3 regions of the Pseudacidovorax sp. DMC4 genome follow, and region 3 is predicted to be linked to each of the others. Evidence: predicted binding sites of a transcription regulator. Region 3 holds the regulator's gene; each other region holds the start of a gene.
The links. Region 3 encodes sigma-54, which starts transcription at its own class of promoters, with help from an activator protein. Its sites were predicted from a motif close to TGGCANGNAANCTGCTTT; they were not measured.

Region 1 (5,704 bases), on a different contig from region 3:
GTGCAGCGACCATTCTGATTGTGTAGCGCATCCAGTAAACCGCACATTTCCTTTTGTAGATCGAAGGGTGCTGTAACTGATCTTCGACGCTCGAGTTCCATTGCTGTGCCGCGGTTGAACACAATCCCTGCTGCCTGTATCCCGCTTACATAGCTTTTTCGATGCATCAGCAACCAAGGTGCTAATGCCTCACCTTGCCAATAGACCTCTGCCGTGGATGGAACAAAGGCCTGAAATATGTGTGGCCCACTGATAGAAGTTTCTTCAATGATCTTTGATATTTCTGGACGGCGATCCCAATCCGCGATACTAAGCGGCGTAACGACGAGCATTGATATCATGAAAATGCGTTTACCTATTACACCAGCGCGCAAAGAAAAAAAGGAAAATAGTATAAATATACTCGCTGCCAGATAGGGTTGTTTTAGAAGAATCGCAAGCTTCGTGGTTAGTGTCAGTTCAGTTCCATCCAGCAAATAGTTTTGGACTTTTATAGCTTGAATAAAGTCGATCTTCCAGTTGTAAAAAGCGGCTAGCATGAGCAGTAGAGCGCAACTGAAGAACACGGTCCTCGAAATATCAGGTGATCTTTTTGTTTCGACCAACAATAGCAAAATAATACCCATGAGGATTGCCAAAGTTCCGGTGGTCAAGTCCTTAAAAATTAGTCCATAGACGAGAACGCTCGCAGCCAGTCTACCTAAATTTCCCTGTTTGACCGCACTTAGTAAATACGGCGAAATCAATATCAAAGCTATGATGTGGCATAGCCACTGAATTCGCCATAGCTGAAGACTGGCAAAAAAAGCGTTGGAGAGAAAATCTGCTCCAACGAATGATGCGGCGCAACAAGTGATTAGCGAACCTAGAGTTACAGCAGCTAGCTTGCGAGACTGGGCTGTACTGAAGTGGGTACAAAAACCAAGAATGGCAAAATCGCAACCCAACGCAAGCCAACTTTGCAGAGGCCAATCGCTCATGAAAATGTAGTTGTACGAGTGGACGAGTTCACGCCACTCGCTATCCAAATACACATGCAATCGATCAAACGGCTGCAAGGAAAATAGTCCGGCGAGCCATGCGAGTGGTACAACGACGATGAGCCAAAGCCACCGCTTATCTTCAAGAGATTGCCACAGAAAAAAAATAACTACTCCAGGTAAAGCCATTACGGGATGAATAATGGCGGCAGCGGCGATAGCAAAAACCGATAGGAATGTGTGGCGGCGTATCAAAAAAACAATGCCGAGAAGAACAAAAATTTCTGCATAGGTTCTCGCGGTGAGAAATGGTTCAGCGTAATGAAAAATGGTCGAGTGGCCATACGCGCTCGAAGAGCCAAAAATTAGCAATAGTGCAGGCGCACGCGAATGTTCTGGAACGACAGCCTGCACCAATTGATAGCAGAACAAAAAAAACAGAATTTGAGCAACGGAAACGCCAATGGCAGATGCCGTAGAAAATCCGAGATGAGCTACCGCGATTCCATATATTTTCCCAAATATAGAAAATGAATCTTGCGATCCATATTTGAAGAAAAGGTCGGAAGAAAATATTTCCGGATCGATATTCTTTAGCGCTTGTGCCGCGTAAAGAAGACCATCATGCCGAATTCCGGAATATGAATGATTCAGCAAAAATACGGGGACTGCCAAAAGCAAAAGCGAAAAATCAACCTTTTGTTTCATGATGAAATAAAAAAGCCCACTTTCGTGGGCCTTTAGTATTTTAACTGTTCTCAGGTGGGCGAAGCATTACGGCATTCGCTCGGAACATATTTGAACTTGTCCGAGGAAGTGGAGCAGGTCCAGGTAATTTGCTTGGTCGGCGGAGTATTTGCTGCGATCGCAGTTCCGTTAGATTGGGGCGTCAATTTGAGAGTGACGCTACCAGCTGCCGCGGTTGTGACGATGGTGATAAGACCACTGCTACCGTCGATGGTCATGGAACTGACATTCTTCGTTGAAGATACAGACGTAGAGTCGAAGCCAAGGCTCAGACTGGACGCAGCGTTGGCGGCGTTCTCGCCGACCAGCGTCTTAGCTGCCGAGCCAAGCACCATCGCTTCCGACACCCGTGCGCGCACGGTGTAGTCCTGGTAGGCGGGCAGCGCGACGGCGGCCAGGATGCCGATGATCGCCACGACGATCATCAGTTCGATAAGGGTGAAGCCCTTCTGGGCGGTGCGGGCGATGGTGCGACGGTTCATGGTCAGACTCCAGGTTGAAAGCGGTCCGGGTACTGCCCCGGTCGTGCCTTCTCTTTGCAGACCGCGTGCCATGCGGCCGCCTGCCTTGAATGCGCCTAAAAGTTCACACTCAGGCCACACAGTCTGACACTTCTTGTTTGTAAACAACTGTTTCCGAGTGACAAAAAAGTCAGAGTCGCTGGCGGTGACAGCTTTGGTCGCCCCTTGCGCCTCCGCGGAGGCCGGGCCTGCAGGCCTCAGCTGCGCGGATGCCCCGCGCCGTGCACCTCAATCGTCTGCCCCGCCTCCAGCCAGCGCAGTTCGATCCGGTCCCACAGCCGCAACTGGCCCACCAGGGCGTTGACCTCGGCCATGATCTCGGCGGCGGCGGCCGGCTTGGTGTGCGTCACGTAGACGGGGTAGCGGGCCATGGGGGACATCTGCGCCAGCTCTTCCACCAAGGTGGGGGGCGACAGGTGCAGGCTGCGTTCGGCCAGCTGGCGCTCGCGCGTGCTGAAGGCGGTCTCGATCACGAGGGCGCCCACGTCCATCTGGTTGATCCGGCGCCAGAAGGGCTTGTTGCGCTCGGTGTCACCGCTGTAGACCCAGTGCGAATGGCCGTCCGCGCGCCGCACGGCGAAGCCGCAGGCGGGCACGGTGTGCACGGCGGGCAGCACCTCCACCACCTTGGGCGCGCGGCGGCCGAGCATCAGGCTCTGGCCGACGTCGAACTCGACGAAGTGGACCAGCGGCGCATCGCTGCTGGGCAGGGCGGTGAAGTCCGGCCAGACCAGGTTGTTGAACACATGCGCCCGCAGCACCTGCAACGTGGCGCGCAGCCCGTGCACCCGCAGCGGCCGGCGGCGCAGGCTGGCGACCGCGTCCACCATCAGGGGAAGGGCCGCGATGTGGTCCAGGTGCGAGTGGGTCAGCACCACGTCGTCGATCTGCGCCATCTCTTCCAGGGACAGGTCGCCGACGCCGGTGCCGGCATCGACCAGGAGGTCGTCGTCGATCAGGAAGGAGGTGGTCCGTGCGCCCCGGGCGATGGCGCCGGAGCAGCCCAGAACACGCACCTGCAGGCTGTTCATGAAGAGCTCTGAATAAAGGAGGCGATGGAGCCGGGCGGGCACCGCGGCAGGCCGGCTCGCCCGCGGACAGTGCAGGCTAAGGCGTCGGTTGCTGCGGCGCAAAGGACTTCCGTCACGCCGCGCCGGGGCGCGAGTATGCCTGTTCGTCGGGGCCGCACAGGATTGGTTGTCACTAATTTGCAGTTCAGGCCGGCGCCGGTGGGCGAGAGCCCCCAGCGTGCCCCCGGTGCACCGGAGCGGCGGCAGGCGGCCTGGCCGGCGCGGGCCCCTCGGGCGTGTAGATGCGCACGCCCCGCTGGCGCCCGCGCACCTGCACCTCGCCCAGTTCGCGCCAGGGCGCATCCGGCATCAGCGCGCGGGTGTTCTCGCCGACGACGATGGGCACGCCATGGGGCGTGCACAGGCCTTCCAGCCGCGCGGCGAGGTTCACGGCGTCGCCGATCACGGTGTAGCTGCGGCGTAGCGCCGAGCCCATGTTGCCGACCACCACCGGGCCGGTGTTGAGGCCGATGCCGATGGCCACCGCGGGCAGGCCAGCCGCCTCGTGCTGCGCATTGAGCGCGGGCAGCGCGGCGACGATGTCCTGCGCGGCATGCACCGCCCGCGCGGCATGGTCGGCCTGCGCGACCGGTGCGCCCCAGAAGGCCATGAGGCAGTCGCCCATGTATTTGTCGACGGTGCCGCCATGCCGGTTGACGATCTCGGTGAAGCGGGTGAAGACCTCGTGCAGCAGGGCCTGCAAGGTCGTGGGCGCCATGTGCTCGGCCAGGTGGGTGAAGCCCCGCATGTCGCAGAACATGATGGTGAGCACCCGGCTTTCGGCCCGCATGCTGTAGCGGTGCGGCTCGCGGGCCATGTCGTCCACCAGCTGCGGCGGGACATAGGCGCCGAACAGGCGCATCAGTCCCCGGCGCTTGCGGCTTTCCACGAAGTAGCCCCAGCTCATGCTGAGCAGCAGGCCCACGGCGCCGGCCAGCAGCGCGGCGGCCTGGGGCAGCACCAGGCCGCCATGGCGGTAGAGCAGGTCATTGAGCAGCAGCAGCCCGCCGCAGGCCCCCAGCCCGATGGCGAAGCCGGCGGCGGCCGAGCGCCGGGTCACGCCCAGAACCAGCAGCAGGCCGATCACGACCAGACTGGCCCAGGCATAGCCCGGCGCGTAGTCGGGCACATGCGGCAGGCGCCGGTCGAGCAGGCCGGAGAGCACATGGGCATGCACTTCCACCCCCGGCAGGGCCGCGGCGATGGGTGTGGCGCGCAGGTCCTGCAGGCCGGCGGCGCTGGCGCCGACCAGGACGATGCGGTCCCGCAAGGCCGCAGGCGGCAGGCGGCCTTCCAGCACGTCGCGGGCCGAGACATAGCGAAACCGCGGCCCCGCGTCCTCGCCAGAGCGCCGGTAGGGGACGACGAGGCCGCCGTCGGTGCCCACCGGCACGTCCAGGCGGCCGCTGGCGGTCTGCAGCCCCAGGGCGACGAGCCGCGGGGACGCCCCCGGCGCCGTGGCGAGCCGCAGCACCGGTGGCGCGCTGCCGGTGGCGGCCCGGAAGGTCGCCAGGGCCAGCGACTCGTAATAGCCGCCGGGCGCGGTGTCCAGCCGGGCCAGCAGCGGTACGGTGCGCACCACCCCGTCCTGGCCGCGTTGGAAGACGACGTTGATGAAGCCCGGTCGGGCGCCCGTCGTCCGGCCGGGCAGGCTCGCGACCAGCGTGGGCCAGGCCGGAATCCGGGCGGCATCCGGCCCCAGTGCGTCGGCGGGCAGAAGCGGCGCTGGCGGTTGCACGTTGGGTGCGGCGGACGGGTGGTCCGGGGCGCCAGCCTCGCCGTCGAAATGGACGCCCAGCACCACGCGGCCGGGCGCCGCGGCCAGCGCCCGCGCGAATTCGCCATCAGGGTCGAGGGCCGATGCGCGGCGGGCGAGTTCGGCATCGAAGCCGGGCTCGGCCGGCCAGCGGCCGCCCAGCGCCTGCACCAGCGCCGGTCCGCTGGTGCGATCCGCTTCCGCGAACACCATGTCGAAGGCCAGAACGCGCACCTGCTGGCGCTGCGTCAGTTCCTGCGTCAGGCGGGCCAGCCGCTCGCGGCTCCAGGGCCACTGGCCGAAGGCCTTCAGGCTGGGCTCGTCGATGTCGACGATGACGATGCGGGGGTCGATGCCGCGCGGGGCGTGCCAGCGCAGCCGGGCGTCCTGCAGCTGGGCATCGAGCCGATCCACGCCAGGCAGATGCAGCAACCCTGCCGTGTGGGCCAGCCCGGCGAGGAGGGGCAGCAGGGTGATCGCGATGCGCCAGCCATGGCCCCGAAGGCCGCGCAACAGCCTTCCCGGTCCCATGCCGTGGCTCGGTGCCCTGACGTCCGGGCCCTCAGCCCAGCACGAACTGCATGCGGGTGCCGCCCAGCTCCAGGATGTCGCCGTCCTGCAGGGCCGCCG
Region 2 (5,704 bases), on a different contig from region 3:
TGGTCCAGCGTTCGATCATAGGCAGCGGAGACTGGGGCCGCGGTCGCGCGGATTGCGCCCGGGCGCAGGGCCTGCGGCGTTGGCTATGGCTGCGATGAGGACGTTCGAATTCACAGCGCAGGACCTGCTGCCTAGCATTGACGTCCATGAACACCGCCATCACCGCTCCCCGTCGCCTCCTCGGTCTCGTCATCAACGCCGGCGGCCTCGCCGTCGGCATCGCGCATGGCCTGAGCCTGCTGCGCTGACGCGCCAGGCGAAGCCCGGCGTCAGTCGATGCGCGGCGGGCGGTCGTCGTCGAGCACCGCGTCGTCGCTTTCGTCCTTGAGCTGAACGCCGGTCAGGCCACGTCGCAGCGCCTCGCGCACCAGCCAGCCGAGCTTGAAGGCGGCCGCCTCGTAGCCCAGGCCCTCCGGACGTACGTTCGAGATGCAGTTGCGCTGCGCGTCATGTCGCCCGCGTTGTGGTTCGTGGGTGAGGTAGATGCCCAGGCTGTCCGGGCTGGAGAGGCCAGGCCGCTCGCCGATCAGGATCGCGCCGAGGCGCGCGCCCAGGGCCTCGCCCACCTCGTCGGCCAGTGCGACGCGCGCCTGCGTCGCCACGACGACGGGCGCGATGCGCAGGTCGGTCGGCAACTGCGCGCGAAGGGCGGCCAGCAGCGGCCGCGCATGGCGCTCGATGGCCAACGACGACAGGCCGTCGCCCACCATCAGGCAGAGATCGCAGCCTCGTTCCGGACGCCCGCGCAGGGCCTCGGCGTCGGCCGGGTCCAGGCTGCGGCCCAGGTCGGGCCGGCGCAGGTAGGTGGCCCGGTCGGGCGCCTGGCTGCGGGCACGCAGGACGGACCAGCCGTCTTCTTCGAGCGACCGGGCGAGCGCGTCGGCGTCCAGCGCCGCATGGATGGCATCGCGCGCCATGGCATGCGCCCAGCCGAAGCGCAGCGTCTCGTCGGTGGGCATGCCGCTGCCGGCGCGGCCGAGGGCCAGCCGGGCGGGCGTGGCGGCGCGCCAGGCCTGCCAGGGGTCGGGCGTCACGGGCGGGGCAGATCGGTCTTCTGCTGGAGTAACCCGGGTAGAGGCTTGGGTCGGTTCGTTCGATGCGGTGCTCATGCGGCGGCTCCCAGAAGGCGCAGCCGCTGCATGCCCTGCTGCAGCATCGGTGCAGGCCCTGGCACCAAGCGGCCATCGGCACCGGTGATGCCCATGTGCTGAAGCCAAGCCTCGAACTCGGGTGCGCGCTTCAAGCCCAGGGTGTCGCGCAGGAACAGAGCGTCGTGGAAGGACGTGCTCTGGTAGTTGAGCATCACGTCGTCCGCCCCCGGCACGCCGATCAGGAAGGTGAGCCCAGCCGTGGCCAGCAGCACCAGCAGCGTGTCCATGTCGTCCTGATCGGCCTCGGCATGGTTGGTGTAGCAGACGTCGCAGCCGATGGGCAGGCCCAGCAGCTTGCCGCAGAAATGGTCTTCCAGCCCGGCGCGGATGATCTGCTTGCCGTCGAACAGGTATTCCGGCCCGATGAATCCCACGACGGTGTTGACCAGCAGCGGCCGGTAGCGCCGCGCCAGCGCATAGGCCCGCGCCTCGCAGGTCTGCTGGTCGACGCCGTGGTGCGCATTGGCCGACAGCGCGCTGCCCTGGCCGGTCTCGAAGTACATGACGTTGTCGCCCAGCGTGCCGCGGCCCAGTGCGCGGGCGGCTTCGCAGGCCTCGTCCAGCAGTTCGGGCGTGACGCCGAAGGAGAGGTTGGCCTTCTCGGTGCCGGCGATGGACTGGAACACCAGGTCCACCGGCGCGGCCCGTTCCATGAGCTTCATCGTGTTGGTCACATGGGTGAGCACGCAGCTCTGGGTGGGAATGGCAAAGCGCTCGATGACCTCGGCCAGCATGTGCTGCAGCCGCTCGAGCACCGGCAGGCTGTCGGAGACAGGGTTGACGCCGATCACCGCATCGCCTGCGCCGTAGAGCAGTCCGTCCAGCGTGGAGGCGGCGATGCCGCGCAGGTCATCGGTCGGATGGTTAGGCTGCAGCCGGACGGCCAGATGGCCGGGAAGACCGAGGGTGTTGCGGAAGCGGCTGGTGACCCGGCACTTGCGCGCGACGACGATCAGGTCCTGGTTGCGCATGATCTTGGAGACGGCAGCCACCATCTCCGGCGTGAGCCCGGGCGCCAGCGCGGTCAGCGCCGCGGTGTCCGCCGCATCGGACAGCAGCCAGTTGCGGAAATCGCCCACGGTGCGATGCGCGACCGGTGCGAAGGCGGCCGCGTCATGGCCGTCGAGGATCAACCGGGTGATGTTGTCCTCTTCGTAGGGCACCAGCGCCTCGCTGAGGAACTGCTTGAGCGGCGTGTCGGCCAGCACATGCCGCGCCGCCATCCGTTGCTGCGCGGTGGCGGCGCCGACGCCGGCCAAGTAGTCGCCCGAACGTGCCGGGCTGGCACAGGCCATCACCTGGCGGAGATCGTCGAAGTCGAAGACCTGATGCTGGATCGTCGTGCGGTAGCGCATGGGCGGTGTCGGTGGGCGAGGGGCCGGCCGTGGCGGGAGACCGACGCATGATCGCGCTTGCCGCCCGGCTGCCGGGTAGGACAAGCGATGCAGGTTCCGGGCCCGCGCTCGGCCTGACCTGCTGCGGCGGGGGCGCAGAGAGCGTCAGGGGCGCGGCTTATGATCCGCCGCTTTTCCACCTCGGGAGAGCCCATGACCATCGTTTCGCGTGCCCTCGGCGCCGCTGCCGCCACCCTTCTCTTCGCCTGTGGCGCTGTCCACGCCCAGAGCGCCGCCGTCACCACGCCCAGCGGCCTGGTCTACCAGAGCGTCAAGGAGGGCACCGGCCCCAGCCCCTCGGCGACCGACACAGTGCGGGTGCACTACCGCGGCACCTTCCCGGACAGCGGCAAGGAATTCGACAGCTCCTATGCCCGCAACCAGCCGGCCGAGTTCCCGCTCAACCGCGTGATTCCGTGCTGGACCGAGGGACTGCAGAAGATGAAGGTGGGCGGCAAGGCCAAGCTGGTGTGCCCGCCGGCCATCGCCTACGGCAGCCGCGGCGCGGGCGGGGTGATCCCACCCAATGCCACGCTGAACTTCGAGGTCGAATTGCTGGGTATCCAGGGCCGCTGAGCCCCGGCGGCCCGCCGCCGTTCAGGTTCAGCGGCGGCCTGCGCGGCCCACCGCAAGCCGCAGCAGCGCCAGCAGGATCAACGCCGCGGCGCCCAATGCCGCGGCCGCCATGATCCAGAACGCCAGCGGCGAATGTTGCGCCGGCCTGGGCCCGAGGCCGTGGTAGGCCAGCCAGTAGCCGCCGCCCAGCCCCACGCCCCACAGCAGGGCGCAGTACACGAGCAGCGGCGCGACCGTGATGCGGAAGCAGCGCAGCACGAAGATGCACAGCGTCTGGGTCGCGTCGGCCAGGTGGTAGGCGGCGCAGGCCGCGAGCAGGCCCGCCGCCAGATGGGCCACGGCCGCCTCGCGCGTGTAGAACTGGACGATGGTGCCGCGCAAAGCCAGCAGCGAGCCGGCCACCATCAACGCGGCCAGCACCGCCATGCCCAGACCCTGCCAGCAGGCGCGCCGCGCCTGGTCCGGCCGGCCGGCGCCCATCCAGTAGCCGACCCGGGCGCTGGTGGCCAGGCCCAGCGAGAGCGGCACCATGTAGGCCACCGCGGTGAGGTTCGATGCGATCTGGTGTGCCGCCGTGGCCGTGCTGCCCAGGCGGGCGATGAACAGGGCCATGAAGGTGAAGGAGCTCACCTCCACCATCACCGACAGCCCCGCCGGCACCCCCAGCCGGGCAAAGGCGCCCAGTTGCGGCCAGTCCGGCCGCTCGGGCCGGCGCCAGAGGCGATAGGGTTGGTATTCGGGGCGGTGGCGCAGCATCAGCACCGCAACGGCCAGCATCAGCCAGTTGACGGTCAGCGTGCCGAGTGCGCAGCCCATCAGGCCCAGTGCGGGCACGCCCAGGCCGCCGAAGGTCAGCCAGATCGACAGCGGCACCTTGACCGCCAGCGCGCCGACCTGCAGCCAGGTGACGAAACTCGGCCGGCCGATGGACTGGTTCAGGGTGGCGTAGATGCGAAACAGCAGCGCCGCCGGCAGGGCCGCGGCCAGCACGGCCAGGTACTGGCCGACCGCGCCCCGCATGGCGGGCGGCACCTCGGTCCAGGCCAGCAGCGGGCCGGGCGACAGCAGCAGCGTCGCGCCGACCGCCGTGGTGGCCGCGCACAGGTACAGCGCCTGCCGCACCGAGCGGCCCATGGCCTCGCGCCGGCCGGCCCCGTGCAGCTCGGCCCAGACCGGCAGCAGCGCCTGCAGTGTGCCGGTCAGCGCCACGAACACGCTGATGAAGATGGCCGCACCGATGGACAGCGCCGCCAGCGCATCCTGGTCGAAGCGGCCGGCGACCACGGTGTCGGTGACGCCGAAGGCCATGGTCGCCATCTGGCCGACCAGCACCGTGCCGGCGTGGCGGGCGATGAGGCGCCGCTCGCTCACTGCGGTGCCTGTCGGCGGAACAGCAGCAGGTCGTCGCTGGGGCTGGTGGGCCGGCGGAAGGTGCCCTCGAAATGCCAGTCGGCCATGCGGACCCGGTTGGGCAGGCTGAACAGGTAGTCCGGATGCACGAGCAGCCAAGTGCACCGGCTGCCGTCGGCCAGCGGTTGCAGCGCCACGCGGCCGTGGTGGCGCAGCGCGGCGATCTGGGCGCGGTTGAGGCCGAGCTCGTCCACGCAGCCGGGCTGCGCGCCCATGCGTTGCGAGAGGGCGCGCACCTGCGGCTCGTAGCTGCGGGCGTAGTCGAGCAGCGGCAGCCACAAGGTCATCAGCAGCAGCCAGCACAGCGCGGCGCCGCCGGCGGGCAGGGCCATCGTCTTCCAGAGCGCGGCGCGGTGTCGCCCGGTGCGCCAGCGCACCAGCCAGGCCCAGGCGATGGTGGCGGCCAGCGCCAGACCGAAGCCGATCCAGGAGAAATCGGGCACGAAGCCCGGCGCCAGCCGGTACACATTGGCGGCGGGTTTGGCCGGCACGCCGGTGTGCAGCGAGATCCAGTACACCCAGATGAACAGCGCCACGCCGCTGAAGAAGAGCAGGGTGAACCAGTCGATCAGCGCCGAGACGCTGCGCCGGAAGGTGGGCAGCGCGAAGGCCGCCAGCGTGGCGAAGGCGGGCAGACCGATCAGCAGGGAGCGTTCGCCGAAGTCCGTGAAGATGGTCGAGAACGAGGCCGCCAGCATGAAGCCCAGGGGCAGCGCCACGTGCCGGGCCGTCAGTTGCCGGCGCCAGCGCCACAGCGTCCAGATCGCCAACGGCCAGGCCGGCCAGGTGAACCAGAGGAAGAGCTTGAGCAGGCCGCGCGCCTCGGCGATGAGGCGCTCGTTGGGGTCGCTGCCGGGCAGGGAGAGGTTCCAGTGGAACTGGCCCAGGGCAGCCGCCACGGCTGCCCCGATCAGTGCCAGGGCGGCCAGGCCGAAGACGCCGGTGCGGTCGTACACCGGACTGGCGTCGCCGTCGGGCTCGCGCTGGCCGAGCAGCCATTCGCGGCAGGCCAGCACCGCGCAGCCACCGCTCAGGATCAGGCCCATGGAGGGCGCACCGCTGAGCGACAGCCCCAGCGTGCCGATGCCGAAGGCGGTGAGGGGCGCTGCGCGCCGATAGGGCAGCGCCGCGGCGCCATAGAACAGCAGCGAGGCAAAGAAGAGCTGTGCCAGC
Region 3 (5,704 bases):
GTCGAAGCGCAGCAGCCGGCATTCGATGGGGCCGTTCCACATCGGCACGCGGCGCGACTCCTTCAGGCGCATGCGCTGCGGCAGCTTCATGTCGGGCGTGAGCACCCAGGCCGTCCAGCCCGCGAAATTGCGCTTCCAGTGCGTGGCCAGTTGCGGGAAGAAGTCATCGCCGCCGTCGGCGCCCGATTCGGTCTGCGCCACCTCGCGCCCGCCCGGCCCGCGCCGCCCCGCGTTGGCGCCGGCGACGCCGCCCACGGCGATGCGCTCGCCATACGGCGGGTTGAGCAGGATCACGCCGCCGCCCTCGACCGGGGGCATGCGCTGCAGCGCGTCACCGCCGCGCAGTTGCAGCCGGTCGGCCACGCCGGCGCGCTCGGCATTGCGCTGCGCGAAGTCGACCATGCGGTGCGACACGTCGCTGCCAAAGACCCGCACCGAGCCCGCAGCGCGCGCGTCGGCGGGAGCCAGCGCCTCCTCGCGCATCGCGCGCCAGAGTTCGGCGCGGTGCAGCAGCAGCGCCTCGAAGCCGAAGCGCCGCGAGGCACCGGCCGGCACGCCGGCGGCCAGGAGCGCGGCCTCGATGGGAATGGTGCCGCTGCCGCAGCAGGGGTCGTACAGCGGCTGGTCGGAGACGGCACCGGTCTCCGGATCCCACCAGCCGCTGGCGGCCAGCATGGCCGCAGCCAGGGTCTCCTTGAGCGGAGCGTCGCCCTTGTCCACGCGCCAGCCGCGCTTGAACAGCGGCTCGCCGCTGGTGTCGATGTAGAGCGTGACCTCTTCGGCCGTCAGGTGGGCGAAGACGCGCACGTCGGGAAAGCGCGTCTCCACGCTGGGCCGCACGCCGCCGGCGCGGGCGCGGAAGCGGTCGGCGATGGCGTCCTTGATCTTGAGCGTGGCGAAGTTGAGGCTCTGGAGCGGGCTGCCCTGCGCCGTGAGCTCGACCTTGAAGGTCTGGCGCGGCTGGAACCACATCTCCCAGGCGATGCCCGAGGCGGCTTCGTACAGGTCGGCCTCGCTGCGATAGGGCCGGTGCGCCAGCTGCACCAGCACCCGCTGCGCCAGCCGGCTCTTGAGGTTGAGCGCCTGCACGTCGCGCCAGGCGCCCATCACCCGCACACCGCCGCGCAGCACCCGCAGGTCGTCGCCGCTGCGGCCGGTGATGGCATGCACCTCGGCGGCCAGGAGGTCTTCCACGCCGGCGGCGCAGGGCAGGAAAAGGATCAGTTCGTTCACGGCTTCGTCGTCCGAAAAAATGAGGTGGCCGGCCACCGCGATTCGCCGGCACGCCGATCGGAAGCCCCGGCCCGCGCACGGGCCAGGAACGCGGCGGCTCTTTAAAGCGCCTTGCGCAGGTTGGCCGGCGCGATGCGCAGCGCCTCACGGTACTTGGCCACCGTGCGGCGGGCGCATTCGATGCCCTGCTCCTTGAGCATGTCCGAGATCTGGCTGTCCGACAGCGGCTTCTTGACGTTCTCCGAGCCCACGAACTGCTTGATCAGCGCCCGCACGGCCGTGCTGGACGCATTGCCGCCCGTCTCGGTGCCCAGGGCCGAGCCGAAGAAATACTTCAGCTCCACCGTGCCGAAGGGCGTGGACATGTACTTGGCAGTGGTCACCCGGCTGATGGTCGACTCGTGCAGGCCCAGTTCGTCGGCGATCTCGCGCAGCACCAGCGGGCGCATGGCCAGCTCGCCGTGGATGAAGAAGTTCTTCTGCCGCTCCACGATGGCGTTGGACACGCGCAGGATGGTGTCGAAGCGCTGCTGGATGTTCTTGATGAACCAGCGCGCCTCCTGCAACCGCTGGCTCAGGGCCTGGCTGCCCTCGCCCTTGTGCGACTTGAGCGCGCCGGCATAGATGTCGTGCACGCGCAGCCGCGGCATCACGTCGGGGTTGAGCTGCACGCGGAACTTGATGTTGCTGCCGCGCCCGCTGCGGGTGACGATGACGTCGGGCACGATCACGTGCCGCTCCACATCGACGAAGCGCCGCCCGGGCTTGGGCTCCAGCCGCGCGATCAGTTGCGACGCCTGGCGCACCAGGTCCTCGTTGCTGCGGGTGAGCACGGCCAGGCGCTTGAAGTCGCGCTTGGCCAGAAGGTCCATGGGCTGCTTGCAGATGGCCAGGGCGACCTTGCGGACCTGGTCTTCCTCGTCGCTGTCGTCCGCGTCGGCGCCGGCGCGCAGCTGGATGGCCAGGCATTCGCCCAGGTCGCGCGCGCCCACGCCCAGCGGGTCCAGGCTCTGCAGCAGGCCCAGCGCCACCTGGAAGTGGTGGATCAACTCGTCGAACTCGTCGTTGTCGTCGCCGGCCAGGGCCGAGGCCAGGGCCGGGAGCGAATCCTCCAGGTAGCCGTCGTCGTTGAGCGATTCGATCAGGAAGCGCAGCGCGGCCGAGTCCTCGGGCGTGAGGCGCAGCGACAGCGCCTGGCGGTGCAGGTGGGCCTGCAGCGACTCCTGGCTGCGCGCCAGCTCGGTGGCGTCGGCGCGCTCGTCGTCGTCCTGGCTGCTGCTGTTGTTGCGCGCCGGGGCGTCGCCGCCCCATTCGCTGTCGTCGGGCGAGAACTCCACGGTGCCGTCGCCGTCCCAGTCGGGCTCGGCGTCGACGCTCTCGGTGGCGGGCGCGTCGGCCTCTGCCACGGCGGTGTCGCTGCTGCTGCTCGACGTGCTGCTGGCGCTGGCCGTCGCGGCGTAGTCGGTGCCGTCCTCGCGCTCGTCGCGGGGCACCGGGGCGTCGGCCGCCTCCAGGCCGAACTCCTCGCGCGGCGCCTCCTCGGTCAGACGCTCCAGGAAGGGGTTGTCGTCGAGCATCTGCTCGACCTCCTGGCTCAGCTCCAGCGTCGAGAGCTGCAGCAGCCGGATCGACTGCTGCAGCTGGGGCGTGAGCGCCAGATGCTGCGAGACGCGCAGCGACAGGCCCTGCTTCATGGCCGGCCTCCCACGGATTGCGCAACCATGGGCAGCACAGGAGAGATGCCGGTAGGACGGAACGCGGAAACAGGCACCCTGGCTACATCCGGAAGTGTTCGCCCAGGTACACGCGGCGCACCTCGGCGTTGTCGACGATCTCGGAGGGCGTGCCCTGCGCCAGCACCTGGCCGTCGCTGATGATGAAGGCGTGGTCGCAGATGCCCAGCGTCTCGCGCACGTTGTGGTCGGTAATCAGCACGCCGATGCCGCGCTCCTTGAGGAAGCTGATGATCCGCTGGATCTCGATCACGGCGATGGGGTCGATGCCGGCGAAGGGCTCGTCCAGCAGGATGAAGCGCGGCTGCGTGGCCAGCGCACGGGCGATCTCCACCCGGCGCCGCTCGCCGCCCGACAGGGCCAGGGCGGGTGAGTCGCGCAGGTGGTCGACGCGCAGGTCGGCCAGCAGCTCGGACAGGCGCTGCTCGATGCGATCGCGCGAGAGGGGCGCCATGCGGCCGCGGGCATCGGCTTCTTCCTGCAGTTCGAGTACGGCGCGCACGTTCTCCTGCACCGTCAGCTTGCGGAAGATCGACGCCTCCTGCGGCAGGTACGACAGGCCCATGCGCGCCCGGCGGTGGATGGGCATGTGCTCCACGGCCTCGCCGTCGATGCTGATCTGGCCAGCATCGGCCCGCACCAGGCCGACGATCATGTAGAAGGACGTGGTCTTGCCGGCGCCGTTGGGGCCCAGCAGGCCGACGACCTCGCCCTTCTGCACGTCGAGCGAGACGTTCTTGACCACCTTGCGGCTGCCGTAGCTCTTCTGCAGGCCACGCGCCTGCAGCCGGCTGCCGCCCGCCGGCACCGCGACGCTCACCGGCTGCCCCCGTTCTGGCCCGACAGCGAGCCGCTCTGGCGCAGCGGCGCGCCGGTGCGCGGGCCGGGGGCCGGCACCTGCGTGGGCTCGGTGCTGCGCGGCGACAGGATGGCCCGCACGCGGCCGCCCGGCTGCTGGGTGCCGCCCGGCGGCGGCGGGGCGCCATTGACGGTGAAGGTGTCGTTGGTCTGGTTGTAGGTGATCAGCGGGCCGGAGGTCTCGTCGGTGACGGTGGTGCCGGTCAGCCGGCGCATGACGGCGCGACGGATGAACTTGACGGTGTCGGCGCGGCCGTCGTACTCGATGACCTCGCCCTCGCCCTCGATCCACTCGTCGTTGCCGCCATCGCGGCGCTGCTTGAAGTAGCCGCGCTGGCCCGGGTCGGCGGTGACCACGCCGTACTGGTAGCCCTCCGGGTCCTGCCGGACCTCGACGCGGGTGCCGCGGATGAGCAGCGTGCCCTTGGTGACCACCACCCGACCCGTGAAGATGCTGGTCTGCTTCAGGTCGTCATAGCGCAGCGAGTCGGCCTCGATGTTCATCGGCTGGTTGCGGTCGGCCTTCTCGGCCTGGGCCGCGGCGGCCAGGCCCAGCGCGGCCACGAGGACCATGGCACGGCCGAGGCGGCGCCAGGGAAGGGAGATCGTGGAGTGCGAGGGATGGGTCATAAAGGCACGGAACTTGCTCTTGATTGTAGGCCCGGCTTTGTCTCAAACCGGCGGCCGCGGTGAATGTCCCGCGCTTGCATTCCGGTAGCGCGCACCGTCGGCAGGGCGCGCGGCACACCCGCAATGAAAAGGCCCGCCGAAGCGGGCCGGGGCGCTGGGGCGGGGCGTCGGCTCAGCCCTTGCGCGATTCGGCCGCCAGGGCCTCCACGATCTGCAGGGCGCGGTCGAGCGAACCGGCCAAGTCGCCGTCCACATAGTAGCGGCCGGCCACCCCGAAGGCGGGCACGCCGGCCACCTGGTAGGCCTCGGTCATCTGGCTGGCACGCTTGGCCTTGCCGGCGACGCCGAAGGACTTGAAGGTTTCCTCGAACTTCTTGGCGTCCAGGCCAGGCTGCTTGCCGGCCCACTCGATCACGGCGGCGTCGCCGAAGATGCGTTGGCGGTCGACGTGGATGGCCTGGAAGATCTTCATCTGGAACTCGTCGACCTTGCCCATGGCCTCGAGCGTGTAGTAGAGCTTCTGCTTGGTCTCGACGTCGTTGCCCACGAAGGGCACCGGGATGCGGCGGAAGGCCACGTAGGGCTGCAGCTTCTTGATCCAGGGTTCGAGCTTGGGCTCGAAGGCAGCGCAGTGTGGGCAGTTGTACGAGAAGAACTCGGCCACCTCGACCTTGCCGGCCGGCGCATCGACCGGGGCCGGCTTGCCCAGCGTCACGTAGTCCTTGCCGGCCTTGAAGGCGGAGGCGGGGGTCTGGGCATGGGCCGCCAGGGGGGCCAGGGGGGCCAGCGTCACGGCCGCGGCGGCCAGCGAAAAGTCACGACGTTTCAAGCGATTTCTCCAACAGGGATGCAGACACAGAGCACGTCGGGCGGCAGCGAGTTCCGGCGATCTGCCGCGCCCGACGGCAACAGGGCAAGGCACTCAGCGCTGGACGCGCACCAGGGCGGCGTCGAAGCCGGCGCCGTCCAGTCGTTCCTTCAGCCGGTCAGCGTCGTCCTTCTTGCTGTACGGACCCGCGCGCACCCGGAAGACGGGACGGCCGGCCTGCTCACGCTCGGTGACGCGCACCTCCACGCCCATCAGCGAGAGCTTGGCGCGCTGGGCCTCGGCGTCGTCGCTGGTGCGGAAGGCACCCGCCTGCACGAAGTACACGAAGGGGTCGGACGCCGCATCGCCGCCGCTGGCGGGCAGGCCGGCGCGCGCGCGGGCCAGGTCGCCCAGCGGATCGGCCGAGGGCGGCGGATTGGCT

Region 1: a site for sigma-54 is predicted at 2,263-2,280, ahead of ACT54X_RS25900 (pilin). Genes of this name have one in related genera too.
Region 2: a site for sigma-54 is predicted at 2,593-2,610, ahead of ACT54X_RS27650 (ethanolamine ammonia-lyase subunit EutB). Genes of this name have one in related genera too.

What each region holds. Positions count from the first base shown of each region.
Region 1 is NZ_JBQUYR010000018.1:27,802-33,505, reverse strand. It holds gene ACT54X_RS25905 (hypothetical protein) at 1-1,688, opposite strand, end outside; gene ACT54X_RS25900 (pilin) at 1,739-2,209, opposite strand; gene ACT54X_RS25895 (MBL fold metallo-hydrolase) at 2,446-3,270, opposite strand; gene ACT54X_RS25890 (CHASE2 domain-containing protein) at 3,464-5,605, opposite strand; gene ACT54X_RS25885 (FHA domain-containing protein) at 5,637-5,704, opposite strand, start outside.
Region 2 is NZ_JBQUYR010000022.1:18,171-23,874, forward strand. It holds gene eutC (ethanolamine ammonia-lyase subunit EutC) at 270-1,034, opposite strand; gene ACT54X_RS27650 (ethanolamine ammonia-lyase subunit EutB) at 1,106-2,506, opposite strand; gene ACT54X_RS27655 (FKBP-type peptidyl-prolyl cis-trans isomerase) at 2,699-3,121, shown strand; gene ACT54X_RS27660 (MATE family efflux transporter) at 3,149-4,492, opposite strand; gene ACT54X_RS27665 (hypothetical protein) at 4,489-5,704, opposite strand, start outside.
Region 3 is NZ_JBQUYR010000006.1:265,616-271,319, forward strand. It holds gene ACT54X_RS13415 (THUMP domain-containing class I SAM-dependent RNA methyltransferase) at 1-1,233, opposite strand, end outside; gene ACT54X_RS13420 (RNA polymerase factor sigma-54) at 1,335-2,927, opposite strand; gene lptB (LPS export ABC transporter ATP-binding protein) at 3,010-3,786, opposite strand; gene lptA (lipopolysaccharide transport periplasmic protein LptA) at 3,783-4,454, opposite strand; gene ACT54X_RS13435 (thiol:disulfide interchange protein DsbA/DsbL) at 4,627-5,283, opposite strand; gene ACT54X_RS13440 (SPOR domain-containing protein) at 5,377-5,704, opposite strand, start outside.